Regions from separate parts of the Pseudomonas sp. GW822-FHT04H02 genome, predicted to be linked through region 3. Evidence: predicted binding sites of a transcription regulator. Region 3 holds the regulator's gene; each other region holds the start of a gene.

Region 1 (6,932 bases), on a different contig from region 3:
CGAAGTTAAGCAGTTTGCTGGCTACGCGGTTGCTGTCGACCTTATAGCTGCCATCGGCAATCGCTTGCTTCAACTCGGCCACCCGGGCTTTGTCGACGGCAGGCTGATCACGCAGCTTGTCAGTGACTTTCTGCAACTGTTGAGCCTCATTGCTCAGGTGTACCGATTCCCCGCTTTTGCTGGTCTCGGCGGCGGTTGTCAGCGGCGTGGATTTGCCGGCATCACCGGTTTCCTTGCTGGTGCTGGTACGCGTACTGCCTGTCAGTGAAGGGGAGCTGTTTAAACGGCTGAAGTCGATGACCATGATGAAGTAAACCTCTGGGTATTTGGACGCTTGCCATGTTTTCGGCCATACCCTGAAAAACTTTAGGCTCGATTGTCGACAAACCAGGTCAGGTATCTGCGACCCTTTATCGGCCACAGTTTAGGGAACGCACGGCTTGAGCGCCAGCTATCTACATGGCCACTTCCACTTGCCCTGGCGCCGTGATGCGGGCCTTGATCACTCGTTGCGAATTGAGATTCTTGACCCGGATCTGTTCGCTCATGCCGCCGTTGGACAGCGCCTCGCCCGGCATCCGTACATTCAACGTGCCGCTGCGTGCCGATATCACCACTTGATCGCCCTTGCGCACGACTTCCGCCTGCTCCAGATGGGCCAGGGTAACGAGCTGGTCGGCGACCATTGGTCGGACAAGTTTCTGACCAATGGCTTGGTCCACTGAGGTGAGGTAGCCCTGATTGTTCTGGCTGATGTCCCGTTCGCGCAGCACCACGTCTTCCGGTTCGATGATGCCGGCGCGCTTGAGCGGGCGTGCAGTGGTGACCACCTCGCGAAACAGCTTGACCTGCGCCGGCACGAATACCGTCCATGGCGAGGCGCCTTCGCAGCGCACTTTGACGGTGACCCGCCCCAGCGGTTGGGCCGGGCTTTCCAGGTTGGCTGTCAATTCCTTGTCGCAATTGGGCATGCGCATGCGCGGGTCCAGCTGGTTGACCTGGATTTCATAGCGACCTTCCGTTTGACTGGTGGCCAGGTAGTCTTCTACCGTGAATTCAAGAAACCCTTGAGTGACGCCGATAAGAAGATCAGGCAGGGTGACCGAATCAGCAACGGCAGGGTTGCCGGGGTTTAAAATGCACAGAGCCGACAGCCCGCACAGCAAAGTGCGGTAGCGGGATGTCAGGCGTCGGAAAAATGTCGTTTTGGCGTTCATAACAGTTAAAAAGCAAGCGCCGTGCCGTTTAGCAATGAGCGTGCGTCGGATCTTAAAGCTTTGGGGAGTCTGGGCATGGCTGGTGTAATGGATTCGGTGAACCAGCGCACGCAATTGGTTGGGCAGAATCGACTAGAGTTGTTGCTGTTCCGTCTGGACGGTGGGCAGCTCTACGGGATCAACGTATTCAAGGTTCGCGAGGTGCTGCAATGCCCTAAGCTGACCCTGATGCCCAAATCCAGTCCTGTGGTGTGCGGTGTCGCGAATATACGAGGGGCAACCATTCCGATCCTGGATCTGGCAATGGCTACGGGTTCTGGTGGCCTGCAGGACCAGAGCAATCCGTTCGTCATCATCACTGAGTACAACACCAAGACCCAGGGTTTCCTGGTGCGCTCGGTGGAGCGCATCGTCAACATGAACTGGGAAGAGATCCATCCGCCGCCCAAGGGGACCGGACGCGATCACTACCTGACGGCGGTCACTCGGGTGGACAACCAGTTGGTGGAAATCATCGACGTGGAGAAGATCCTGGCGGAAGTCGCGCCGACCTCGGAGGCGATCTCGGCAGGAGTGGTGGATGTCGAAACCCAGCACAAGGCTGTTTCCCTGCGGGTGCTGACCGTCGATGACTCGTCGGTGGCACGCAAACAGGTCACCCGTTGCCTGCAAACCGTAGGTGTCGAGGTAGTGGCATTGAATGATGGCCGGCAAGCGCTGGATTACTTGCGCAAACTGGTGGACGAGGGCAAGAAGCCGGAAGAGGAATTCCTCATGATGATTTCCGACATCGAGATGCCCGAAATGGACGGTTACACCCTCACGGCCGAGATACGTAATGATCCACGCATGCAAAAGCTGCATATCATCCTGCATACTTCGTTGTCAGGGGTGTTCAATCAGGCGATGGTGAAGAAGGTCGGTGCCGATGACTTCCTTGCCAAGTTCCGCCCTGATGACCTGGCATCCCGGGTAGTCGACCGGATCAAAGCAGCAGATCACAGCTAAGGGCACTCGCCCTGGCGGACATAAGATTTAAGAGGCGGCAGCATTGTCTACGGGTAATTTGGATTTTGAACAGTTCCGGGTCTTCCTGGAAAAAGCCTGTGGTATTTTGCTCGGGGAAAATAAGCAATATCTAGTCTCGAGCCGTCTCAACAAACTGATGGAGCAGCAAGGGATAAAAACCTTGGGTGAGCTGGTCCAGCGGATTCAGACCCAGCCCCGCAGTGGTTTGCGCGAGATGGTCGTGGATGCCATGACGACCAACGAAACCTTGTGGTTTCGCGACACCTACCCATTCGAGGTGTTGAAGAACAAGGTGCTTCCCGAAGCCATCAAGGCCAGCCCCAACCAACGCTTGCGCATCTGGTCGGCGGCCTGTTCGTCGGGGCAGGAGCCCTACTCGCTGTCGATGTCCATCGATGAGTTCGAGCGTAGCAACATGGGGCAGTTGAAGATGGGGGTGCAGATCGTTGCCACTGATCTGTCCGGGACCATGCTCAACAACTGCAAGACCGGTGAATATGACAGCCTGGCAATTGGGCGTGGCCTGTCGGCCGAGCGCCTGCAGCGCTACTTCGACCCCAAGGGGCCGGGGCGCTGGGTGGTCAAGGCGCCGATCAAGAGCCGTGTGGAGTTCCGCTCGTTCAACCTGCTGGACAGCTACGCCAGTCTCGGCAAGTTCGACATCGTGTTCTGTCGCAATGTGTTGATCTACTTCTCGGCGGAGGTCAAGAAGGACATCCTGATGCGCATTCATAGCACCCTGAAGCCTGGCGGCTACCTGTTCCTGGGGGCTTCCGAAGCCCTCAATGGGCTGCCGGATCATTATCAGATGGTGCAATGCAGTCCGGGCATCATCTACCAGGCCAAGTAGCCAGCAGATCGTCGTACCGAAAAAGGAGGCCATTGGGCCTCCTTTTTTGTGCCTGCAATTATCTGGCGCGCCGGCTGAAAGCGGCAGAGTGGTTGCCGCTTTGCCGGTGTTTCGCGGAAATCCATTGCCGCTTTTCTGGCATTGCCGCCTTGCCGTCGCCGGCAAACCCTTGAAATACGGGGTTTGATGACTTGGCACGCAGCTTGCTATATCCGAGTTACGAAAAATCAGGTCACCCAAAGGTTTCCGCCATGAGCATCAGCTTCGATAAAGCGCTCGGTATCCACGAACAGGCCCTTGGCTTTCGCGCCAAGCGTGCCGAAGTTCTGGCCAACAACATCGCCAACGCCGATACCCCGAACTACAAGGCTCGGGACCTGGACTTCTCTGCCGTGCTTGCCGAGCAGAATCAGAAGGCCCAGAACGGTACCTTCGCGTTGAACATGACCAACAACCGGCATATCGAAGCCCAGGGCTTGAGCAGTGGTGATGAGTCGCTGCTGTATCGCACCCCGATGCAACCTTCGATCGACCAGAACACCGTGGACGCCCAGCTGGAGCAATCGAGCTACGCGCAGAACTCGGTGGATTTCCAGGCCAGCTTCACGCTGCTCAACAGCAAATTCAAAGGGCTGGTAGCAGCCCTGCGCGGAGAGTAATCCATGTCCCTCGCCAGTGTTTTCAATATTGCCGGTAGTGGCATGAGCGCCCAGACCACCCGTCTGAACACCGTCGCCAGTAACATCGCCAACGCCGAGAGCGTCTCGTCGAGCATCGACCAGACCTACCGCGCTCGTCACCCGGTGTTTGCCACCATGTTCCAGGGTGCGCAAAGCGGCGGCAGCGACTCGCTGTTCCAGAACCAGGACGCTGCCGGCCAGGGCGTGCAGGTACTGGGTGTGGTCGAAGACCAGAGCAACCTCGAAGCTCGTTACGAGCCGAACCATCCCGCCGCTGATGCCAAGGGTTATGTCTACTACCCCAACGTCAACGTGGTGGAAGAAATGGCCGACATGATTTCTGCCAGCCGTTCGTTCCAGACCAACGCTGAAATGATGAACACCGCCAAAACCATGATGCAGAAGGTCCTGACCCTGGGTCAGTGATAAGGGGCGAAGACCATGAGCGTTACTGATACCACCAACGCCCCATCCCTCAAGGATATCCTGGCGAATTCGTCGAAAACGACGAGCAATACCAGCGCCGACGGCCTGGCCGCGGCGACCAACAGCGCCACCGGCAAACAGAGCCTGGGCAAGGACGCATTCCTCAAGCTGCTGGTAACCCAGCTGAACAACCAGAACCCGCTGGATCCGCAGGACAACAGTGCGTTCGTTGCGCAGTTGGCGCAGTTCTCCACCCTGGAAGGCATCACCACCCTCAACTCCTCGGTGAATGCGATCACGGGTAACTACAAGTCTTCCCAGGCCTTGCAGGCTTCGTCCCTGGTGGGGCGCTCGGTCATCGTGCAGACCGGCACTACCCAGGTCGACACCAGCAAGAGCATGACCGGCTCGGTCACCGTGCCATCCAGCGTGAACTCGGTCACCGTGACCGTCACCGACAAGGACGGCAATACCGTCAAGACCATCGACATGGGCAGCCAGAAGGCCGGCAACGCCAGCTTTGTCTGGGATGGCACCAAGACTGACGGCACCAAGGCGGATCCGGGCAACTACACCTTCAAGGCCAGCACCACCATCGATGGCAAGGGCACTGATCTGATCACCTACCTGCCGGCCACGGTCAATAGCGTGACCATCAGCCAAACCGGCGGCGAGTTGATGTTGAACCTCGCCGGCATGAGCAGCCCGATTGCCCTGTCCAAAGTACAAACCATTGGTATCTAGAGCCGACTAACCGGCACAAGGAGTGGAATATGTCTTTCAATATCGGCCTTAGCGGTCTCTACGCTGCCAACAAACAGCTGGACGTTACCGGCAACAACATCGCCAACGTCGCTACCACCGGCTTCAAATCCTCCCGTGCGGAATTCGCCGACGTCTATTCGGCCACCAAGCTGGGCAGCGGTACCCAGGTGATTGGTAACGGTGTGCGCCTGGCCAACGTTTCCCAGCAGTTCACCAACGGTGATATCAACAACACCGGTAATGTGCTGGACATGGGCATCCAGGGCCAGGGCTTCTTCGTGCTGAGTACCAATGGCTCCCTGACCTACACCCGTGCCGGTACCTTCAAGACCGACAAGGAAGGCTACATCACCAACAGTGACGGCACTGCCCGCCTGCAAGGTTATGCGGTCGATGCCAACGGCAAGATCATCAACGGTGTGCTGACCGACCTGCGGATCGATACTTCGAACCTGGCGCCAAAGCCAACCGACTCGATCTCCTCGACGATCAACCTGAACTCCGATTCGACGCCGATCGATGTGGGTGCGACCACTCCGGCCTATGTGTTCAATCCGACCGACAACACCACCTACACCAAGCAGTTCAGCACGCCTGTGTATGACACCCAGGGCAACAAGCACGTCATGGATCAGTACATGATCAAGACGCCGAACGCCAATGAGTGGCAAACCTACACGCTGATTGATGGTCGCAACCCGGACGGTACTGCGTTCACCATGGCCAACCAGTCGCCGATCACCATGAAGTTCGACTCGTCGGGCAAGCTCAGCAGCATGACCCCGCCAGCTGCGCCTGGGACCACGCCGTATACCATTACCGGTAACAGCATTGTCATGTCGGCTGCGGCCTGGACCCCGGGTACCGTCACTAACGGCGTGTTCACTCCCAATGGCGCCAAGCCTGCACCTAACGGTGTCAGCATCGACATGACCAAAACCGGTTCGGTGTTTGGCGAAAGCACCCGCTCGGTGATCGCGCAGAACGGCTACTCCACTGGCCAGATCAGCAGCCTGACCATCGATGGCACCGGTGTGATGCTGGCCAACTTCAGCAACGAGCAGACCAAGCCGATCGGTCAGATCTCCCTGGCCAGCTTCACCAACGAGCAGGGCCTGCAGCCGGTAGGCGGCACTCAGTGGAAAGAGACCTACTCGTCCGGTATTCCTGGTTATGACGCGCCGAAGACTGGCACCCTGGGGGCGATTCAGTCCAACTCCCTGGAAGAGTCCAACGTCAACCTGACCAACGAACTGGTAAACCTGATCAAGGCCCAGAGCAACTATCAGGCGAACGCCAAGACCATCTCCACCCAGAGCACCATCATGCAGACCATCATCCAGATGACCTGATGCTGGTTGGCTGAAACGCTTTACGAAAAGCCCCTCCTCGAGGGGCTTTTTTGTGCCTGTTCGATAGTGCTGTTCGCTCTGCAAGAACCGCTGCCGCCTGGCTTGCCAGCGAAGGCGCTCTCGGTGCAGTGCAAGGCTTCGGGCCTCTTCGCTGGCAAGCAGGCTCCTGCAGCTTTGTTGCGGGCAAAAGAAAACCCCCGATAAACCGGAGGTCTATCGGGGGTTGGGGCAGGTGCCCGCAGGCACCTGTCGGCTCAGCTTATTGGCAAGCTTCGCAATCCGGCTCGTCGATGGCGCAAGCCTTAGGTACAGGAGCTGGGCCTGCTGGAGCCGCGAGGACCGAGTCGTCACCGTGGTTGCCGCCGCTGGAAACAGCGTTCAGCTTGCCGGTGTTGATGGTGGACTTCTCGGTGCTGGTGGCGGCCAGGGCGCGGAGGTAGTAGGTGGTTTTCAGGCCACGGTACCAAGCCATGCGGTAGGTCACGTCCAGCTTCTTGCCCGAAGCGCCGGCGATGTACAGGTTCAGCGACTGAGCCTGGTCGATCCACTTCTGGCGACGGCTGGCGGCGTCGACGATCCACTTGGTTTCCACTTCGAAGGCAGTCGCGTAAAG
Region 2 (6,932 bases), on a different contig from region 3:
ATCCCCACACCCGGCATCGCGGGCTGCTGGTGGAACTCGATGGCTACCGGGGCATAGGTTCGCCGGTGAAGTTGTCACGCACGCCGGCCAGCTACCGTACGGCGCCGCCGAGCCTGGGGCAGGACACCCGGGCGGTATTGCAGGGGCTGGGCCTGGATGACCCGACCATCGCCGCTCTGCTGGCCAGTGGCGTGGTGCACGGTTGAGGCTCAGGGGCGGCGGGCCCGCAGCAGAGTGAAGCTGATGGCCGGGCTCTGTTGCAGGACCTTGTCGCCAGCCAGCACCTGCACCGCCAACCGGTGCTGGCCACGGTCGATATTCACCAGCTGCAGCTCGGGCCCCTGGCCGGCCTGGCCATAGGGCTGGCCATCCAGCAGCAGGCGCAGACGGTGGCCGGGCCGCAGGCTGGGCTGCAACTCCACCTGCACGCTGAAACTGCCGTTGTTGGCGCGCAAGGCACCGTGCTCCGGTACGCCGCTCAGTTGCAGCCGTTCGTAGGCCAGAAGGGTGCTGGCAGGTTGTGCTGCCGGCGTATGTGGCGCCGGTGTGGTCGGGCTGGGGAGGCGATTCGGCGCGGGCGTTTCAATCTGCCGGTACGAGGTTCCCGGCGGCTGGTCGCTATAGGCGCGATTACCGGCCGAGTCGGTGTACTGGTAGATCTGCGCGCCGGCTGGCAATGCGCTGATCCACAGCAGGCAAGCAATGACGAGGTGCATCTCGCTGATCCTGGCGGGTGCCTGAAAGGCTCCAGCATAGGGCGCTGCTGCGCGTGGCGCAGGCGCCGTTAACCTTTGAACACACATAACTCTGCCGTGGCACGAACCATCGCCAGTCGTCGCAGTGGGTCGCTGCTGCTGGCCTGATTGGCCCGGGCCAGCCATTGCGGGCATTGGCGGTCGGTGCGCTGCGGGCTGAAGTCGGCCAGTTGCTGCAGCAGGCGTTTTTGTAACTGATCAAGTTGGGGGCGGATCTGCCCGGCCAGGTCCTGGCGCGGAGTGTCCGGTGCCCGGCCTTGCAAGTGCCAGGCCGAGAGTCGGGCGTATTGCACCAGCTTGTTGGCTTCGATCTGGGCGGCGAAGAACTGCCCAACCGTTTCTTCGCTCAAGTGATAGGTTGCGGCCTGGGCGGTTGCCCCGGCGATCACCTGTTGTTCCCGCGGGCGGTCTTCCACGGCCTTGTGGCTGTCCCATTTGCTCAGGGCCACCTGATCGGCAATCGCCAGGCGTTCGCCGATGCTCTGCAGCAGCGGGGCGAGGGCGGGCGGGGCGTCACTGGCGCAGGCGGCGGTGGCGAACAGGCTGCAAGTCAGGGCGAGGCACAGGTTGAGGCGTGAAGTCATGGGCGGGCTCGGCTGCTGATGGGGAGACGGCGCCCATGATGCACGCAACCACCCCGGGCAGGGCAAATGCGCGGGCATAAAAAAAGGCCTCCCGAAGGAGGCCTCTTGATCACGCGGCTTGCGCCGGCGCTACCGGATCAGCAGCTGTAGTACAGCTCGTATTCCAGTGGGTGTACGAAGGTACGTACCTTGATTTCTTCTTCGCTTTTCAGGGCGATGTAGGCGTCGATGAAGTCGTCGCTGAAAACGCCGCCTTTGGTCAGGAACGCACGACCTTTGTCCAGCTCTTCCAGGGCTTCCTTCAGGCTGCCGCAAACTTGTGGGATCTCTTTGGCCTCTTCAGGCGGCAGGTCGTACAGGTTTTTGTCAGCAGCGTCGCCAGGGTGGATCTTGTTCTGGATGCCGTCCAGGCCGGCCATCAGCAGGGCAGCGAAGGCCAGGTACGGGTTGGCAGCCGGGTCCGGGAAACGGGCTTCGATACGGCGGGCCTTAGGGCTCGACACGTAAGGAATACGGATCGAAGCGGAGCGGTTGCGCGCCGAGTAGGCCAGCATGACCGGGGCTTCGAAGCCTGGCACCAGACGCTTGTAGGAGTTGGTCGCCGGGTTGGTGAAGCCGTTCAGGGCCTTACCGTGCTTGATGATGCCGCCGATGAAGTACAGGGCGGTATCGGACAGGCCGGCATAGCCTTCACCTGCGAAGGTGTTCTTGCCGTCTTTCCAGATCGACATGTGGACGTGCATGCCCGAGCCGTTGTCGCCGTACAGAGGCTTGGGCATGAAGGTGGCAGTGCGGCCGTAGGCGTCAGCCACGTTGTGCACCACGTACTTCAGGGTCTGGGTTTCGTCGGCCTTCTTCACCAGGGTGTTGAACTTGACGCCGATTTCGTTCTGGCCGGCAGTCGCCACTTCGTGGTGGTGAACTTCGACGGTCAGGCCCATTTCTTCCAGTGCGTTGCACATGGAGGTACGGATTTCGTGGTCGTGGTCGAACGGTGGAACCGGGAAGTAGCCGCCCTTGACGCCTGGACGGTGGCCCTTGTTACCGCCTTCGATGTCCTGGTCGGACATCCACGAACCTTGTTCGGAGTAGATCTTGAACATGGAGCCGGAGATGTCGGACTTGAATTTCACCTGGTCGAAGATGAAGAACTCTGGCTCTGGGCCGGCGAATACGGTGTCGCCGATACCGGTGGCTTTCAGGTGCTCTTCGGCGCGCTTGGCGATGGCACGTGGGTCACGATCGTAACCCTGCATGCTCGAAGGCTCGATGATGTCGCACACCAGGATCAGGGTCGGTTCTTCGGTGAACGGGTCCAGTACGGCGGTTTCGTCGTCCGGCATCAGGATCATGTCGGAGGCTTCGATGCCTTTCCAGCCAGCGATGGAGGAGCCGTCGAACATCTTGCCAGCTTCGAAGAAGTCTTCATCCAGCGCATCACGAGCCGGCATGGTCACGTGATGTTGAGTGCCCTTGGTGTCAGTGAAGCGCAGATCAATCCATTTGACGTCATGATCTTTGATGAGTTGAACCGACTTCGACATAGTGTCCTCCGGGTGGCTTCGGGCTTGGTGTTGGAGTGCCCTTAGAATGTGGGTGATGCCGGCGCGAATACTCTGCCATGGCAACCTGCCTCACAAGGGAGCAAATTGCATGCCAGTGCCCCGAGATGGGTTTTCTGCCCCAAAATCACGCTTTCTGCGACGTATTGGGTTGAATGCCGGCATTCGGCGCACTGCAATGTAGCGTCTTTGCCAATAAATGACCCGTTTTGGTGCATCGAAAACCTTCTGCACATAAACTGGTTAAACCTTGAGCAATTTCCGCTATAATCCGCGCCCCCCTTTTTCGGCTGGCCCAGCGCGCGCTGTTTTCATGAAACTAATCGTTAAAGTTTTCCCGGAAATCACCATCAAGAGCCGCCCGGTTCGGACGCGTTTCATCCGTCAGTTGGCGAAGAACATCCGTGCCGTGCTCCGCGACCTGGACCCGGCCGTGGTGGTCAATGGTGTGTGGGACAACCTCGAGCTGGAAACCGCCGTCAGCGAGCCCAAGGCCCTGAAGGACATGACCGAGCGCCTGAGCTGCATGCCCGGCATCGCGCATTTCCTGCAGGTCGACGAGTACCCTCTGGGCGACTTCGACGACATCGTCGCCAAGTGCAAGCAGCACTTTGGCGAAGCCCTCCCGGGGAAGGTTTTTGCCGTGCGCTGCAAGCGTGCCGGCAAGCATGAATTCAGCTCCATGGACGTGGAAAAATACGTCGGCAGCCAACTGCGTCGGCAGTGCGGCGCCGCCGGAATTTCCCTGAAAGAGCCTGAAATCGAAGTGCGGATGGAAATTCGCGACCAACGGTTGTTCGTGATCCACAGCCAGCACAACGGCATCGGCGGCTACCCGCTGGGCGCCCTGGAACAGACCCTGGTCCTGATGTCCGGCGGTTTCGATTCCACGGTGGCGGCCTACCAGATCATGCGCCGCGGCCTGATGGGGCATTTCTGCTTCTTCAACCTGGGCGGGCGTGCCCATGAACTGGGCGTGATGGAAGTCGCGCACTATATATGGAAGAAGTACGGCAGCTCCCAGCGCGTGCTGTTCGTCAGCGTGCCGTTCGAGGAAGTGCTCGGGGAAATCCTCGGCAAAGTCGACAACAGTCATATGGGCGTCATTTTGAAGCGTATGATGTTGCGTGCCGCGTCGAGCATCGCCGACCGCCTGCACATCGATGCGCTGGTGACCGGCGAGGCGATTTCCCAGGTGTCCAGCCAGACCCTGCCGAACCTGTCGGTGATCGACTGCGTGACCGAGAAACTGGTACTGCGCCCCCTGATCGCCAGCCACAAGCAGGACATCATCGACCTGGCCGTGGAGATCGGCACCGCCGACTTCGCCAAGCACATGCCGGAGTACTGCGGGGTCATCTCGGTGAACCCCAAGACCCATGCCAAGCGCCATCGCGTCGAGCATGAAGAGAAAGAATTCGATATGGCGGTGCTCGAGCGTGCGATCGAGCGGGCCAAACTGGTGCCGATCGATCGGGTGATCGACGAGTTGGGCCAGGATGTACAGATTGAAGAAGTCAGTGAGGCGCTGGCCGGTCAGATCGTCATCGACATCCGTCATCCGGATGCCGAGGAAGACCAGCCGCTGGAGCTCGCAGGCATCGAAGTAAAAGCGCTGCCGTTCTATGCATTGAACGCCCGCTTCAAGGAACTGGACCCTACGCGCCAGTACCTGCTGTATTGCGACAAAGGCGTCATGAGTCGCCTGCATGCTCACCATCTGCTCAGTGAGGGACATGCCAATGTGCGCGTTTATAGACCGAGCTAAGTGCCCGGGGATGTTCGCCTGTGGCTTGCGTCACCGGCCCCCCGACGCCGCCGTCCAGCTGTAACGGCCAGGCCTGAATCTATTGTTAATCGCTGCCAGCATTTGTCAGCACACCGAATCCTCTGATCGAGATACACAAGTGATCGAAAATCTACGCAACATCGCCATCATTGCCCACGTTGACCATGGTAAGACCACCCTGGTAGACAAACTCCTGCGTCAATCCGGCACCCTGGAACGCAACGAGCTCAACGACGAGCGCGTGATGGACTCCAACGACCAGGAAAAAGAGCGCGGCATTACCATCCTGGCGAAAAACACCGCCATCAACTGGAACGGCTACCACATCAACATCGTGGACACCCCGGGCCACGCCGACTTCGGCGGCGAAGTTGAGCGCGTAATGTCCATGGTCGACTCCGTGCTGCTGCTGGTCGACGCTCAAGACGGCCCTATGCCGCAAACCCGTTTCGTGACCAAGAAGGCTTTCGAAGCCGGCCTGCGTCCAATCGTGGTGATCAACAAGGTCGACCGTCCGGGCGCGCGTCCTGACTGGGTTCTGGACCAGATCTTCGACCTGTTCGACAACCTGGGCGCCACCGAAGAACAGCTGGACTTCAAAGTCGTCTACGCCTCGGCCCTGAACGGCATCGCCGGTCTGGACCACACCGAAATGGCCGAAGACATGACCCCGCTGTACCAGTCGATCGTCGACAACGTGCCAGCGCCAAGCGTTGACCGTGACGGTCCGTTCCAGATGCAGATCTCCGCTCTGGACTACAACAGCTTCCTGGGTGTGATCGGCGTTGGCCGTATCGCTCGCGGTCGCGTCAAGCCCAACACCCCGGTAGTGGCCATCGACGTCGACGGCAAGCGCCGCAACGGTCGTATCCTCAAGCTGATGGGCCACCACGGTCTGCACCGCGTAGACGTTGAAGAAGCCGCTGCCGGCGACATCGTCTGCATCAGCGGTTTCGACGAGCTGTTCATCTCCGACACCCTGTGCGACCCGACCGCTGTTGAAGCGATGAAGCCGCTGACCGTCGACGAGCCAACCGTTTCCATGACCTTCCAGGTCAACGACTCGCCATTCTGCGGTAAAGAAGGCAAGTTCGTGACCTCCCGTAACATCAAGGAGCGTCTGGACAAGGAGCTGCTGTACAACGTTGCTCTGCGTGTCGAAGAAGGCGACTCGGCCGACAAGTTCAAGGTTTCCGGCCGTGGTGAGCTGCACCTGTCGGTACTGATCGAAACCATGCGTCGCGAAGGTTTCGAAATGGGCGTTGGCCGTCCTGAAGTGATCATCCGTGAAGTTGACGGCGTGAAGCAGGAACCGTTCGAAAACGTCACCATCGACATCCCTGAAGATTCCCAGGGCAAGGTCATGGAAGAAATGGGCCTGCGTAAGGGCGACCTGAGCAACATGGTTCCGGATGGCAAGGGCCGTGTACGCCTGGAATACAACATTCCAGCCCGTGGTCTGATCGGTTTCCGTAACCAGTTCCTGACCCTGACCAACGGTGCAGGCATCCTGACCTCGATCTTCGATCGCTACGCTCCGATGAAGTCCGGCCACATGTCCGGCCGTCAGAACGGCGTACTGGTATCGGTAGAAACCGGCAAGGCCCTGACCTACTCCCTGGAAACCCTGCAGGCGCGCGGCAAGCTGTTCGTCGAGCACGGCCAGGAAATCTACAACGGTCAGATCGTTGGTCTGAACAGCCGTGACAACGACCTGGGTGTGAACCCAACCAAAGGCAAGAAGCTCGACAACATGCGTGCTTCGGGCAAGGACGAAACCATCGCCCTGGTTCCACCGGTCCGTTTCACCCTGGAACAGGCTCTGGAATTCATCCAGGACGACGAGCTGTGTGAAGTGACTCCTAAGTCCATCCGTCTTCGCAAGAAGATCCTGGACGAAGGCGAGCGTACTCGCGCTGCCAAGAAAGCCAAGAACTGAGTCTTTAGTTCCGGCTGAATGAAAACGCCCCCGGCCTTGCGGCCGGGGGCGTTTTTTTTGATCTGTGAAAAAGCTCGGGTCCTGTCGCCGCTGCCGAGCCTGCGAGGCTGCGCTCGACCGCGTAGCGGTCGTAAAACGGTGTATCTGAAACTCTGCAGTGGCCCGTACTGCGGCGGCTTTGCAGCCGTTCGCAGCCTCGAAGGCTCGGCAGCGGCTACAGGGCGGCAGGGTTAAATGGGGAACGGGGTTGCAGGCGCAGGCCGGGGCTCAGAAGCGTTCCAGGGTCCGGCTGCTGGTATTGGT
Region 3 (6,932 bases):
CTGGGGCTCCAGCGGTCTGATCTGCGCCGGCATCATGCTCGGGGCCTTTGGCCTGTTCCTGGTGGATCTCAAGGTCTCGGGGGGCAGCCCGGAGGTGCTGGTGGGCACGCCAGAGCATCCGGTGATTGCCCCGCGTATCTGGCTGTTCGTCTTCGCCATCATTGCCCACAACATTCCTGAAGGGATGGCGGTGGGGGTGTCGGCCGGAGGCGGCATGCCGGATGCGGACAGCCTGGCCATGGGCATTGCCCTGCAGGATGTACCGGAAGGCCTGGTGATTGCCCTGGTATTGGCGGGGGCGGGGATGTCGCGGGTCAAGGCATTCCTGATTGGTGCGGCTTCAGGTCTGGTGGAACCGGTCTTTGCCTTGCTCTGCGCCTGGCTGGTGAGCCTGGCGCAGGTATTGCTGCCCCTGGGCCTGGCCCTGGCGGCGGGGGCGATGCTGCTGGTGGTCACTCATGAAGTGATTCCGGAGTCGCGTCGCAATGGTCATGACAAGCTTGCCAGTCTTGGCCTGTGTATCGGTTTCTGCCTGATGATGGTCATGGATACGGCACTCGCCTGAGAGCCGTATGGTGAGGGGCCCGCCCGGGCCTACTCGCCTTCGTCGAAGAAGTTGTTGATCAGTGCCACCAGCGCATCCATCGCTTCCTGTTCCTGCTCGCCTTCGGTCTTCAGGTGGATCCTGGTGCCCTTGCCGGCGGCCAGCATCATCATGGCCATGATGCTTTTGCCATCGACCATGGAATCCGGGGTCCTGCCGGCGCGGATCTGGCAGGGAAACTGCCCGGCCACGCCGACGAACTTGGCCGAGGCACGGGCATGCAGGCCCAGTTTATTGATGATCTCGATTTCCAGAGCTGGCATCGCGGGGTAGATCCTTTCAGCTAAGGTCGCGGTGGCGAACCTGGACGTTCTTCAGGGATTTTTGCAGGACCTGGCCCAGGCGCTCGGTCAGGTACACGGAGCGGTGGTGCCCGCCGGTGCAGCCGATGGCGATGGTCACATAGGCGCGGTTGCTGGCGGCAAAGCGTGGCAGCCATTTGAGCAGGTAGCTGGAGATGTCCTGGAACATTTCCTCGACATCGGGTTGCGCCGCCAGATACTCGGCCACGGGCGCATCCAGGCCTGATTGGGCGCGCAACTCGGGCTTCCAATACGGGTTGGGCAGGCAGCGCACGTCGAACACCAGGTCTGCATCTACCGGCATGCCGCGCTTGAAGCCGAAGGACTCCACCAGGAACGCGGTACCGGGTTCCGGCTGGTTCAACAGTCGCAGCTTGATGGTGTCGCGCAGCTGGTAAAGGTTCAGGTTGGTGGTGTTGACCTTGAGATCGGCCAGGTCGACGATCGGCCCCAGCAGTTGGGTTTCATCGTGGATGGCTTCGGCCAGGGAGCGGTTGGCGCTGCTCAGCGGGTGGCGCCGACGGGTCTCGGAGAAGCGCTTGAGCAGGGTCTCTTCGTCGGCATCCAGGTACAGCACGTCGCACTGGATATGCCGGCTGCGCACTTCTTCCAGCAATTCGGGGAAGCGCGACAGATGACTGGGCAGGTTGCGGGCATCGATGGACACCGCCACCAGCGGTTGCGCCAGTTCGGTGTGGATCAACGCACGTTCAGCCAGTTCCGGCAGCAAGCCGGCTGGCAGGTTGTCGATGCAGTAGTAGCCGTGGTCCTCGAGAACATCGAGGGCGGTGCTTTTACCTGAGCCGGAGCGGCCGCTGACGATGATCAAACGCATGATTACTGACCGTTTTGCTCGTCCAGAACGACCTGATACAAGGCTTCGTTGCTGGTGGCACTGCGCAGCCGGTCACGGACTTCCTTGCGATCGAGCATGCTGGCGATCTGCCGGAGCAGTTCCAGGTGTGCATCGGTCGCGGCTTCCGGAACCAGCAGGACGAACAGCAGGTCGACCGGTGCGCCATCGATGGCGTCGAAATCGATCGGAGCGTCCAGGTGCATCAGCGCACTGATGGGCGACTCGCAGCCTTTGAGGCGGCAGTGGGGAATGGCGATGCCGTTGCCAAAACCGGTGGAACCGAGTTTTTCACGGGCAATCAGGCTCTCGAAGACATCCTGCATCTCCAGATCAGGCACTTCACGGCTGATCAGGTTGGCAATTTGTTCGAGGGCGCGTTTTTTACTGCCGCCCGGCACGTTCACCAGGGAACGGCCGGGGGTCAGGATGCTTTCAAGTCGGATCATGGGAGGGGAGTGTTAGCGACCCGTGCCTTGGAGAAGGTGGAGTTGCTTTTCCTTATGCTTTTTCAGTTGGCGGTCAAGCTTGTCCGTGAGCAGGTCGATTGCGGCATACATATCGTCATGTTCTGCGTTGGCAACGACCTCCCCACCGTGGATGTGCAGGGTGGCTTCGATTTTCTGCTTCAGCTTCTCGACAGCCATGGTGACCTGCACATTGGTAATCTTGTCGAAGTGCCTCTCCAGCCGGTCGAGTTTTTCGCCGATGTAGACGCGCAGGGGTTCAGTCACTTCGAGTTGGTGTCCACTGATGTTGACTTGCATACAGCTTCTCCTTCGTTGCCAGTGCATAACGCGGCAGGCTGGGTTGCCTGCCACCTAGACTACGTTTGAAAACGACACCGGGCCCTTTTCAAACACACTCTGAAACGCTGTGGCCAGCCCTGCGGCTACATCAACCGCTTACGTTCGCTGGAAGGCGCGATCCCAAGGGATTCGCGGTACTTGGCGACGGTACGACGGGCTACCTGAATGCCTTGTGCCTCCAGTAAACCAGCGATCTTGCTGTCACTCAACGGCTTTTTCTGATTTTCCGCGGCCACCAATTTTTTGATGATCGCGCGGATCGCCGTGGACGAGCATTCACCGCCTTCCGAAGTGCTGACGTGGCTGGAGAAAAAGTATTTCAGCTCATATATGCCCCGTGGGGTATGCATGAATTTTTGCGTGGTCACCCGGGAAATCGTCGATTCGTGCATGCCCACCGCCTCGGCGATATCGTGCAGAACCAGCGGCTTCATCGCTTCATCGCCATATTCGAGAAAGCCGCGCTGGTGCTCGACGATCTGGGTGGCGACCTTCATCAGGGTTTCATTGCGGCTTTGCAGGCTCTTGATGAACCAGCGGGCTTCCTGCAACTGGTTGCGCATGAAGGTGTTGTCGGCGCTGGTGTCGGCGCGGCGTACAAAACCGGCGTACTGGGCGTTGACCCGCAGGCGCGGCACGGATTCCTGGTTCAGTTCCACCAGCCAGCGTTCGTTGTCCTTGCGCACTATGACGTCCGGGACCACGTATTCGGCTTCGCTGGATTCGATCTGCGATCCGGGGCGGGGGTTGAGGCTCTGCACCAGCTCGATGACCTGGCGCAGCTCATCTTCCTTGAGCTTCATGCGCCGCATCAGCTGGCTGTAGTCGCGGCTGCCCAGGAGGTCGATGTAGTCACTGACCAGGCGCTGGGCCTCGCCCAGCCAGGGCGTTTTCGCCGGCAGCTGGCGCAGTTGCAGCAACAGGCACTCGCCCAGGTTGCGGGCGCCGATGCCCGCAGGTTCGAATTGCTGGATGCGGTGCAGGACGGCTTCTATCTCGTCCAGTTCGATGTCCAGTTCCGGATCGAAGGCTTCGAGGATCTCCTCGAGGGTTTCGTCCAGGTAGCCCTGATTGTTGATGCAGTCGATCAGGGTCACGGCAATCAGGCGGTCGGTGTCCGACATCGGCGCCAGGTTCAGTTGCCAGAGCAGGTGGCTCTGCAGGCTTTCGCCCGCCGAAGTGCGGGTGGTGAAGTCCCACTCGTCGTCATCGCTGCTGGGCAGGCTGCTGGCGCTGGTCTGGTAGACGTCTTCCCAGGCGGTGTCGACCGGCAGTTCGTTGGGGATGCGCTCGTTCCACTCACCGTCCTCGAGGTTGTCCACCGTGGGGGCGGTTTCCTGGTAGGAGGGCTCCTGGATCTCGGTATTGGGTTTGGACTCGGTGTTGTCGGCCAGGGGGTCGCTGTTGTCGAAGTCGTCGCCTTCTTCCTGGCGCTCGAGCATCGGGTTGGACTCCAGGGCTTCCTGGATTTCCTGTTGCAGGTCCAGGGTCGACAATTGGAGCAGGCGGATGGCCTGTTGCAGCTGCGGTGTCATCGTCAGCTGCTGGCCCATTCTAAGGACTAGCGATGGTTTCATGGCAGGGGCTTAACACCTTATTTGCCGGCGCACATGCGCCATCCACTACAGGGCGCCGGAGCGCCAAACATAAGCAAATTATATGCCTGAAACTGAAGTGTTTGCCTAGAGCGCTGTAACAATAAAGTTTGTAGGGTTTTATTGTTCCCGGCGCCCTGGCGTCCAGCCCAACACATCAGCCCTTACAGGCGGAACTCATGGCCCAGATAGACTTCCTTGACCAGTTCGTTGGCCAGGATGGTCTCGGAGTCGCCTTCGGCGATCAGTTGCCCGTCGTTGACGATGTAGGCGGTCTCGCAGATGTCCAGGGTTTCCCGGACGTTGTGGTCGGTAATCAGCACCCCGATGCCCTTGGCCTTGAGGTGGTGGATGATCTGCTTGATATCGCCCACCGAGATCGGGTCGACACCGGCGAAGGGTTCGTCCAGCAGGATGAACTTGGGCGCGGTGGCCAGGGCCCGGGCGATCTCCACGCGGCGCCGCTCACCACCGGACAGGCTCATGCCGAGGTTGTCGCGGATGTGGTTGATGTGGAATTCCTGCAGCAGGCTTTCCAGTTCCTGGCGACGGCCGGCCTTGTCGAGCTCCTTGCGGGTCTCGAGGATGGCCATGATGTTGTCGGCCACCGACAGCTTGCGAAAGATCGAGGCTTCCTGGGGCAGGTAGCCGATACCGGCGCGTGCGCGGCCGTGCATCGGTTGGTGGCTGACATCCAGGTCGTCGATCAGGACGCGGCCCTGATCGGCCTGGACCAGGCCGACGATCATGTAGAAGCAGGTGGTCTTGCCGGCGCCGTTGGGGCCGAGCAGGCCGACGATCTGACCGCTGTCGATGGACAGGCTGACATCACGCACGACCTGGCGGCTCTTGTAGCTCTTGGCCAGATGCTGAGCTTTCAGAGTTGCCATTACTGGGCCTTTTGCTCGTCGGTTTTCTTTTTCGGCTGGATGACCATGTCGATCCGCGGACGCGGCGCGGTAACCGAGCTGCCATTGGCGCGACCGGCGTTGGCAACCTGCTTGACGGTGTCGTAGACGATCTTCTCGCCTTCGGTGGTATTACCGTCGTTGATGACCTTGGCCTTGTCGATCAGCACGATGCGGTTCTGCTGGGCATGGTACTGGATGGTCACGGCGTAGGCCTGGACCGGTTTCGGGTCGGTCTGCTTCTGCAGTTGCTCGAAGTAGGCGAGGTTGCCCACCGAGGTCACCACGTCGATTTCACCGGTCTTGGACCGGGTGATGGTCACGGTGTTACCGGTGATCTTCATCGAGCCCTGGGTGATGATGACATCGCCCTTGTAGGTGGCCACGCCGTTCTTGTCGTCCAGCTGGGCGTCGTCGGCCTGGATGCGGATCGGCTGTTGGCTATCGTTCGGCAGAGCCCAGGCGCTCACGCTTCCCAGTGCTGCGCCCAGACTGAGCAAAATAGGGAGGGTTTTAACGAGCCTCATACTGTCCTCTTACGTTCGATAGCAGGTTCATCCTGCCGTCTTTCAAATACGCTTTCATTCCCTTGGCCGTAGTCACGCCGCCGGCGCCGTCGATTCTAACGGCTTGCTCGGTCTGCGCATATTGCTTCTGCGGGAATACTGTCATGCGGGTTGTGGTGATCAGCAGGTTGCGGTTGTGCTCGTCGGTGCGGGAAACCCGTACCGAATCGATCAGCTCGACCTCGGTGCCGTCCGGGTTGACCTCGCCGCGTTCGCTCTGGACATGCCAGGGGAACGTGGTGCCACGGTACATCTGCAGGTCCGGCTTGGTCAGCAGGGTCACTTCGCTGGCCTTGACGTGCTCGACCTTGTCCGAGGTCATTTCGTACTGCAGTTTGCCGTCGGGCAGGTACTGCACGCTGCGGGCGTTGATCACGTAGTAGTCAATGGCGCTTTCGTCGACCTGGGCCACCGGCTTGTCGAGGAAGCGTTCCGGGCTGATGTTCCAGTAACCGACCGCTGCGAACAGCAGGGCGATGGTCCCGAAGATCAGGATGTTGCGAATCTTTTTGCTCAGCATGGGAAGGCTCTATAAGTAAGCGGCATTGGCTGCTTCAAGGCGGTCCTGGGCACGCAGGATCAGTTCGCAGAACTCGCGGGCGGCACCTTCGCCGCCGCGGGCCACCGTGACGCCGTGGGCGTGTTCGCGGACAAACGCTGCGGCATTGGCCACCGCCATGCCCAGCCCCACGCGGCGGATCACCGGCAGGTCGGGCAAATCGTCGCCCAGATAGGCGACCTGTTCATAGCTTAGGCCCAGTTGGCCAAGAAGCTCGTCCAATACCACCAGCTTGTCTTCGCGGCCCTGGTACAGGTGGGGAATCCCCAGGTTCTTGGCCCGGCGCTCTACCACCGGGGTCTTGCGCCCGCTGATGATCGCCGTCTGTACGCCGGCTGCCATGAGCATCTTGATGCCCTGGCCGTCCAGGGTGTTGAAGGTCTTGAACTCGCTGCCGTCTTCGAGGAAGTACAGGCGCCCGTCAGTCAGCACGCCGTCGACATCGAATACCGCCAGCTTGATGTTTTTACCGCGTTGCAGCAGGTCGGCACTCATCACATCACTCCCGCGCGCAGCAGATCGTGCATGTTCAAGGCGCCGATCGGCCGGTCTTCCTTGTCCACCACCACCAGGGCGCTGATCTTGTGGTCTTCCATGATTTTCAGGGCTTCGGCGGCCAGCATGTCGGCACGTGCGGTCTTGCCATGAGGGGTCATCACCGAATCGATGGTGGCATGGTGTATATCGATGGCCCGATCCAGGGTGCGACGCAGGTCGCCGTCGGTGAAGATCCCGG
Region 4 (6,932 bases), on a different contig from region 3:
GACCAAGGAAACCGAGCTGCTGCTGGACAACACCTCCATCAGCGTCGCGCCCTTTGCCATCAAGGCCCCGGACGGTCGCCCACTGGCGCGTCTGGAGCGCCTGGACGTCAGCGAAACCACAGTCGACCTGGCCAAGCAGCACGTGATTGTCGGCAAGGTCCGCAGCCAAAAGCTCGAAACCTGGGCCGCCCTTGAAGCCGATGGCCAGTTGGACTGGCAAAAGCTCTTCGCCAGTCAGCCGGCCAAACCGGCGCCAAAACCCGAGCCGGCCGCCGCTGACGCGCCCAAGGAACCGGCAGTACCGAGCAAACCCTGGCAGGTGCTGCTCAAGGACGTGCAACTGCGCAACTACCAGGTGCACCTGGCCGATCGCAAGGCCAAGCCCGCCGTAGCCCTGGAGCTGGGGCCGCTGAACCTGGACCTGCAGAACTTCGACAGCCTCAACCAGTCGCCCTTCACCCTCAAGCTCGATACCGGCCTGGGCAAACAAGGCAAGGTCAACGCCACCGGCGAGGTCAACCTCAACCCCGTCAGCGCCAAACTCAAGGTGCAGACCCGGGACATCGACCTGCGCGTCGCCCAGTCCTATATCAGCCCGTTCATCCGCCTGGAACTGCGCAGCGGCATGCTCGGCAGTGACCTGGCAGTGGACCTGAAGAAAGTCGAACCCCTGACTTTCAGCGTCACCGGCCGGGCCAATGTGGACCAGTTGCACACCCTGGACACCCTCAAGACCCGCGACTTCGTGAAATGGAAACAAGTGGTGGTCGAAGGCCTGAACTATCAGCACGGTGACAGCCTGACCATCAGCCGGGTCAACCTGATGCAGCCCTATGCACGCTTCATCATCAACGATGACCGCACCACCAACATCGACGACCTGCTGATTCCACAACCACCCAGCAGTGCTGGCAAATCCTCGACGAAGGCCGAGCCCAGCTCAAGCAAGCCTCTGGGCATCCACATCGGTGAAATCGCCATCAACGACGGTTCGGCGAACTTCGCCGACCTGAGCCTGACGCCTAACTTCGCTACCGCCATCCAGCAGCTCAACGGCCATGTCGGCACCATCGACAGCCGCCAGGCCAAGCCGGCAGACGTGGACGTCAAGGGCAAGGTCGACCGCTATGCGCCGGTGACCATCAAGGGCAGCGTCAACCCGTTCGATCCGATGGCCGCCCTGGATATCGCCACCAGCTTCAAACGAGTGGAACTGACCACCCTGACCCCCTACTCCGGGAAATTCGCCGGTTTCCGCATCCGCAAGGGCCGGCTCAACCTCGACCTGCACTACATGATCACCAAGGGCCAGCTCAAGGCCGAGAACAAACTGGTGGTCGAGCAGTTGCAACTGGGGGAAAAGGTCGACAGCCCGGACGCCGTGGATCTGCCGATCCGCCTGGCAGTGGCCTTGCTGAAAGATACGGACGGCAAGATCTCCATCGAGCTGCCTATCTCCGGTGATTTGAACAACCCGCAGTTCAGCGTGATGCCGATTGTCTGGCAGACCCTGCGCAATCTGGTGCTGCGCGCCGCCCAGGCACCCTTCAAGTTCATTGGCGGGCTGGTCAGCGGTGGTGGCTCGGAAGACCTGAGCAATGTGTCCTTCGCTCCAGGCTCCAGCGACCTGAGCAAGGAATCCGAGTCGGCCCTGACCACCCTGGCCAAGGCGCTCAAGGAGCGTCCGACCCTGCGCCTGGAAATCGAAGGTACCAGCGCCCAGAGCAGTGACGGCCCGCTGATCGCCGAACAGCGGCTGGAGCGCGAATACCAGTACAACTACTACAAGATCCTCCAGCGCCGCGGTGACAAGGTCCCCGCCCAGGCGTCCCTGCTGCAGGTTCCCGAGGGCGAAAAAGCCCCTCTGCTGGAAGGCATCTACCGCACCCGCCTGAAACAGCAGCCGCCGGCGGAATGGACCCAGCTCAGCCGCGACGAACGCAGCGCCAAGCTGCGTGAAGGTTTGATCAAGTTCTGGAGCAGCAGCGACGTGCTGTTGCGACAACTGGGTCAGGAGCGCGCCAGCAGCATCAAGGACTTCCTGGTGGACAAGGGCCAACTGGCCGACGACCGGGTCTACTTCATCGATGCCAACCTGGGCCAGGCCGAAAGCGATGGCCGGGTCGTCACCCCGCTGCACCTGGACAGCGAATAAACCTCTCGCGCCGGGCTCCACCCAGCCCGGCCGGTCTCTCCTGCAGCGCCTGCCTGGCGCCCACAATAGAACAGGCCCCGACACTCAGTGCCGGGGCCTGTAATGATCACGTCCTTGTGATCTTCCGCATGAACCCTTTTGAGAAGCGGCAGACGTATCACTCGGCTCGTCTACCGCACCCTCTCCCTGTCCAGGCGAGAAGCGTGAGTGTTACTCGGCTTTCAGGCCGTCAGCGGAAACTGCCTTGACGCCTTTGATTTTCTTGGTGATGGCCACGGCGGTAGCTTTCTGAGCCTCGGTTACCGCAACAGTGGACGACAGCGAAACAACGCCCTTGTTGGTTTCAACCTTGATGTCGGTGCCAGGAATGCCTTTCTCGGTTACCAGATCGCTTTTCACTTTGGTGGTGATCCAGGTATCGGAGGTGGCCTCTTTGGCCTTGGTCACTTCACCGGCAGCCACCACCATGGGCGACTGGGTGTTTTGAGTGGTCTGCGCAAATGCTGCGTTAGCCATGGTCAGGGTCAGAGCGGTAGCAGTTGCGGCAGCGATAGCGAACTTCTTCATACGAGTAACTCCTGTTCTTTAAGAAAGCCTGCGCCGTGTCCTGGCAACAGGGTTATGAGGGATGTTGCAGGTGCTGTGCCAAGTCTGGGAGACTATAAATATTCATAAAAATCAATAAGTTATAAAATCTTTAATAATTCGGCATCATGCAAAATGCATGACTGCCCGCCAATCTGCATGCAAGTTGCGGCTTTTTCAGCGCGGCCTGGCCAATCGTGAAAAGCCTCCTCAAGCCCCCTCCGCACCACAGCCTTTGGGCGCATAGTCGGCCTCCACAGTGGTGGTGCATGTCCATCCTGAAGTCGCCGAACGGGTCAGGGTCAGGGTCTTGTTCAGCACCGGCCCCGGCGCATTGAGCAGGGTGCAGCCAATGCTTCCTTCACCGGTGGCCGCCGTCCCGCCGGCACTCATCCGGCAGTTGGCGGTCTGGGCCGTGCCCCCGGCCAGGGCCAGGGTCGGATCGGTCCCCTGGTTCAGCAGATCCTCGACGTTGACCTTCAGGGCCGACGCCTCGGCCAGGGCGGCAATCACCTTGGCCCGCGCCTGGTACTTGGCATACATCGGCATCGCCACGGTGGCGAGGATGCCGATGATGGCTACCACCACCAGCAATTCGATCAGGGTAAAACCGGATTGATGTTTCATGGGTTGCCTCCTGGCATGGACGAATGTTGCATGAGCACAAAGGCGTGAAGCACAGCCTGTGCCAGGGGATAACCCACGGATTACGTGGCCTGCAGGCGCGATAGCCCATGGCCTTGAGCGCAAGGAGTCGCACAAACTGACAAATTTCGTCAGCCCCTGCCCCTCTCCGGCAGCGCCTCGCCAGCTAGGCTTGGACAGGTGCATGGCGACCCGACAGTCGGCTCGCGCCCCCACCAAGGAACGTCCGGGGGTCAGGGTGATCTATCACCCGTTCGAACACAGCAGGGCGCTTGCGCCTCCCTATCCACCCTTGCACCAAGGATCGAACCATGGCGGTAAAAGCACCCGCGACCAGTGTCTATCTCTGGCACGGCACCGACAGCCAGGGCCGCCCCCTCACCGGAGAACTCAGCGCCGCGACCCCGGCCCTGATCAGGGCGCAATTGCGCAGACAGGGCATCACCCCAACCCGAATCCGACGCAAACCCAAGGGCTGGCTGCGCCTGCATCAGCGAGTAGGGGCACGGGACATTGCCCTGCTCACCCGGCAGTTGGCCACGCTGATGCAGGCCGGGGTGCCGCTGCTGCAATCCTTCGACATCATTGCCGAAAGTTTCGAGCATCCGCAGATGCGCCAACTGCTGGCCAGCCTCAAGCGCGACATCGAGGCCGGCTCCAGCCTGGCCACGGCATTGCGCAGACAACCGCGCCACTTCGACCCGCTGTACTGCAATCTGGTGGACGCCGGCGAGCAGGCCGGCGCCCTGGATACCCTGCTGGAGAGAGTCGCAACCTACAAGGAAAAGAGCGAGAACCTGAAGGCGCGGCTGAAGAAGGCCATGGTCTATCCCTTGGCGGTGATCGGCGTGGCGGTCGTGGTCAGCAGCATCCTGCTGCTCAAGGTGGTCCCCCAGTTCCAGAGCCTGTTCGCCGGTTTCAATGCCGAGCTGCCACTGCTCACCCGGTGGGTCATCGCTCTGTCACATTTCATCCAGCAGCAGGGGGCGCTGCTGCTGGCCGCCGGTGTGCTGGGCGGGCTTGCGGCGCGCCTGGCCTATCAGCGCTCCCCGAGCTTGCGTGACCGCCTGGATGTCGGCCTTTTGCACATGCCCCTGGCCGGGCCACTGCTGCACAAATCCGCGGTGGCCCGCTACGCACGGACCCTGGCCACCACCTTCGCCGCCGGCGTTCCCCTGGTGCAGGCCCTGGATTCAGTGGCCGGAGCCAGCGGCAACCCGGTCTTCAGGCAAGCGGTGCAACGGATCCGCCAGCAGGTCGCCGCCGGCATGCAATTGAACTTTGCCATGCGCGCCAGCGGCGTCTTCCCGACCATGGCGATCCAGATGACCGCCATCGGCGAAGAGTCCGGAACCCTGGATCATCTGCTGGAAAAAGTCGCGATCCATTACGAGGTCGAGGTGGACAACCTGGTGGACAGCCTGACCAGCCTCATGGAGCCGTTGATCATGGTGGTCCTGGGGGGTATCGTCGGCGCCCTGGTGGTTGCCATGTACCTGCCTATCTTCCAACTCGGTACAGCGATCTGAACATGCCCCTGACTGACGCCCTCACTCTCTACCCCATGGCCTTCGTGGCTGCGGCCCTGGTATTGGGCCTGATCGTCGGCAGCTTTCTCAACGTGCTGGTGTGGCGCCTGCCGAAAATGCTCGAACGCGACTGGCGAGCCCAGGCCCGCGACGTGCTGGGGCTGGAGCCGGAACCTGTGGCTGCGCCCTATAACCTGATGCTGCCGCACTCCCAGTGCCCGCACTGTGCGCAGCCGATCCGCCCCTGGGAAAACATTCCGCTGCTCAGTTACCTGTGGCTACGTGGCCGCTGCGCCCACTGCAACAGCTCCATCAGCCCGCGCTACCCGTTGACCGAACTGGCCTGCGGGCTGATCTCGGGTTTTATCGCCTGGCACTTCGGCTTCGGCTGGGCGGCCGGGCTGATGCTGATCCTCAGTTGGGGGCTGCTGGCAATGAGCCTGATCGACGCCGATCACCAGCTGCTGCCGGATGTGCTGGTGCTGCCACTGTTGTGGCTGGGGCTGATCGCCAACAGCTTCGGCCTGCTGATCAGCCTGGAGGATGCGCTGTGGGGGACGGTGATCGGCTACCTGTTCCTGTGGTCGGTGTTCTGGCTGTTCAAGCTGCTGACCGGCAAGGAGGGCATGGGCCACGGTGATTTCAAGCTGCTGGCCCTGTTCGGGGCCTGGGGCGGCTGGCAGATCCTGCCTCTGACCCTGCTGCTGTCATCCCTGTTGGGGGCGATTCTCGGCACGATCCTGCTGCGCCTGCGCCGGGAAAAGACTTCGACGCCAATCCCCTTTGGACCCTTTCTGGCCATTGCCGGCTGGATTGCCTTGCTCTGGGGTGGTCAAATAACCGACTTCTATCTGCAGTTTGTCGGTTTCCAATGACTCGCTCCATAAACACACCCTGGACCCTCGGCCTGACCGGCGGCATCGGCAGCGGCAAAAGTGCCGCTGCCCAGCACTTCATCGACCTGGGGGTGCATGTGATCGATGCCGATCATGCCGCCCGCTGGGTGGTGGAGCCCGGCCGCCCGGCCCTGGAACAGATTGCCCGGCACTTTGGCCAAGGCGTGCTGCAGGCCGACGGCCAACTGGATCGCGCGGCTCTGCGCAAGCTGATCTTCGAGGTGCCCGAACAGCGTCGCTGGCTGGAAGCCCTGCTGCACCCGCTGATCGCCGAGGAAATTGTCAGCCACCTGGCCCGCGCCGAATCGCCCTACGCAATCCTGGTGTCGCCGCTGCTGATCGAATCCGGCCAGTCGCGGATGACCCAGCGGATTCTGGTGATCGACGTGCCCCAGCAACTGCAGATCGAGCGTACCCTGCAGCGCGACCAGATCAGCGAACAGCAGGTCCAGGCGATTCTCCAGGCCCAGGCCAGCCGTGAGGAACGCCTGCGCCATGCCGATGACGTACTGGTCAACGACCGCGACCACGCCTGGTTGCGCAGCGAGGTCGAGCGCCTGCATCACTTTTACCTAACTTTGCGTGGAGGCCAGTCATGAGCCAACCCCTGACCGTCGAATGCCCAACCTGTGGCGCCCCTGTGGAATGGACCGCGGCCAACATCAACCGGCCCTTCTGTTCCGATCGCTGCAAGCTGATCGACCTGGGCGCCTGGGCTGCCGAGGAGCACAAGATTCCGGTGAGCCCGGATGCCGAGGACGAGCTGTTCTCCGAAGAGCTGCCCCCTCGCGCTCACTGAGTGCTCACCCCGGCGCCGGTCAGGGCCGCATGAAGCTGTAGTCCTGATCGTCGTCGAGGTTTTCCGCTAGAAACTGCAGCTCGTCTGCCAGGTCCTCGATGCTGCGCACACTCTTGCTTTGCTGCACCACCGCACTGAGCAGGGCGCGCAGGCTCAACCCCGGTTCAAAACCTTCCTGCTGAGCATTGTGCAGACTGTCGCGCACTTCCTGCCGGGCCCACTGGTAGACACTCATGACCGCACTCCTGAGATTTTTGCCGAGCATGCAGCTCGGCAAAACACCGTGGATTGATATGGATCAAGGGCGCGGATCCTCGTCTTTC

The links. The regulator sigma-54, encoded in region 3, starts transcription at its own class of promoters, with help from an activator protein. The targets are predictions, from matches to a motif close to ANTGGCATNNANNTTGCTNT.
Region 1: a site for sigma-54 is predicted at 3,287-3,306, ahead of flgB (flagellar basal body rod protein FlgB). Genes of this name have one in related genera too.
Region 2: a site for sigma-54 is predicted at 2,981-3,000, ahead of glnA (glutamate--ammonia ligase). Genes of this name have one in related genera too.
Region 4: a site for sigma-54 is predicted at 3,414-3,433, ahead of AC1RMG_RS32035 (pilin). Genes of this name have one in related genera too.

Annotation. Positions count from the first base shown of each region.
Region 1 is NZ_JBXAMM010000003.1:377,996-384,927, reverse strand. It holds gene flgM (flagellar biosynthesis anti-sigma factor FlgM) at 1-304, opposite strand, end outside; gene flgA (flagellar basal body P-ring formation chaperone FlgA) at 456-1,217, opposite strand; gene AC1RMG_RS14010 (chemotaxis protein CheV) at 1,293-2,225, shown strand; gene cheR (protein-glutamate O-methyltransferase CheR) at 2,269-3,096, shown strand; gene flgB (flagellar basal body rod protein FlgB) at 3,348-3,755, shown strand; gene flgC (flagellar basal body rod protein FlgC) at 3,759-4,202, shown strand; gene flgD (flagellar hook assembly protein FlgD) at 4,218-4,946, shown strand; gene flgE (flagellar hook protein FlgE) at 4,976-6,319, shown strand; gene AC1RMG_RS13980 (ribonucleoside-diphosphate reductase subunit alpha) at 6,579-6,932, opposite strand, start outside.
Region 2 is NZ_JBXAMM010000006.1:22,869-29,800, forward strand. It holds gene AC1RMG_RS24805 (CaiB/BaiF CoA transferase family protein) at 1-206, shown strand, start outside; gene AC1RMG_RS24810 (DUF4124 domain-containing protein) at 210-716, opposite strand; gene AC1RMG_RS24815 (chorismate mutase) at 785-1,339, opposite strand; gene glnA (glutamate--ammonia ligase) at 1,477-2,883, opposite strand; gene thiI (tRNA uracil 4-sulfurtransferase ThiI) at 3,215-4,669, shown strand; gene typA (translational GTPase TypA) at 4,809-6,629, shown strand; gene AC1RMG_RS24835 (YkgJ family cysteine cluster protein) at 6,897-6,932, opposite strand, start outside.
Region 3 is NZ_JBXAMM010000002.1:212,319-219,250, forward strand. It holds gene AC1RMG_RS07630 (ZIP family metal transporter) at 1-565, shown strand, start outside; gene AC1RMG_RS07635 (HPr family phosphocarrier protein) at 595-867, opposite strand; gene rapZ (RNase adapter RapZ) at 884-1,741, opposite strand; gene ptsN (PTS IIA-like nitrogen regulatory protein PtsN) at 1,744-2,208, opposite strand; gene hpf (ribosome hibernation-promoting factor, HPF/YfiA family) at 2,221-2,526, opposite strand; gene AC1RMG_RS07655 (RNA polymerase factor sigma-54) at 2,652-4,145, opposite strand; gene lptB (LPS export ABC transporter ATP-binding protein) at 4,328-5,053, opposite strand; gene lptA (lipopolysaccharide transport periplasmic protein LptA) at 5,053-5,598, opposite strand; gene lptC (LPS export ABC transporter periplasmic protein LptC) at 5,585-6,157, opposite strand; gene AC1RMG_RS07675 (KdsC family phosphatase) at 6,167-6,691, opposite strand; gene AC1RMG_RS07680 (KpsF/GutQ family sugar-phosphate isomerase) at 6,691-6,932, opposite strand, start outside.
Region 4 is NZ_JBXAMM010000011.1:20,077-27,008, reverse strand. It holds gene AC1RMG_RS32045 (DUF748 domain-containing protein) at 1-2,155, shown strand, start outside; gene AC1RMG_RS32040 (BON domain-containing protein) at 2,366-2,722, opposite strand; gene AC1RMG_RS32035 (pilin) at 2,951-3,367, opposite strand; gene AC1RMG_RS32030 (type II secretion system F family protein) at 3,697-4,914, shown strand; gene AC1RMG_RS32025 (prepilin peptidase) at 4,917-5,789, shown strand; gene coaE (dephospho-CoA kinase) at 5,786-6,409, shown strand; gene yacG (DNA gyrase inhibitor YacG) at 6,406-6,609, shown strand; gene AC1RMG_RS32010 (hypothetical protein) at 6,629-6,844, opposite strand; gene AC1RMG_RS32005 (energy-coupling factor ABC transporter permease) at 6,908-6,932, opposite strand, start outside.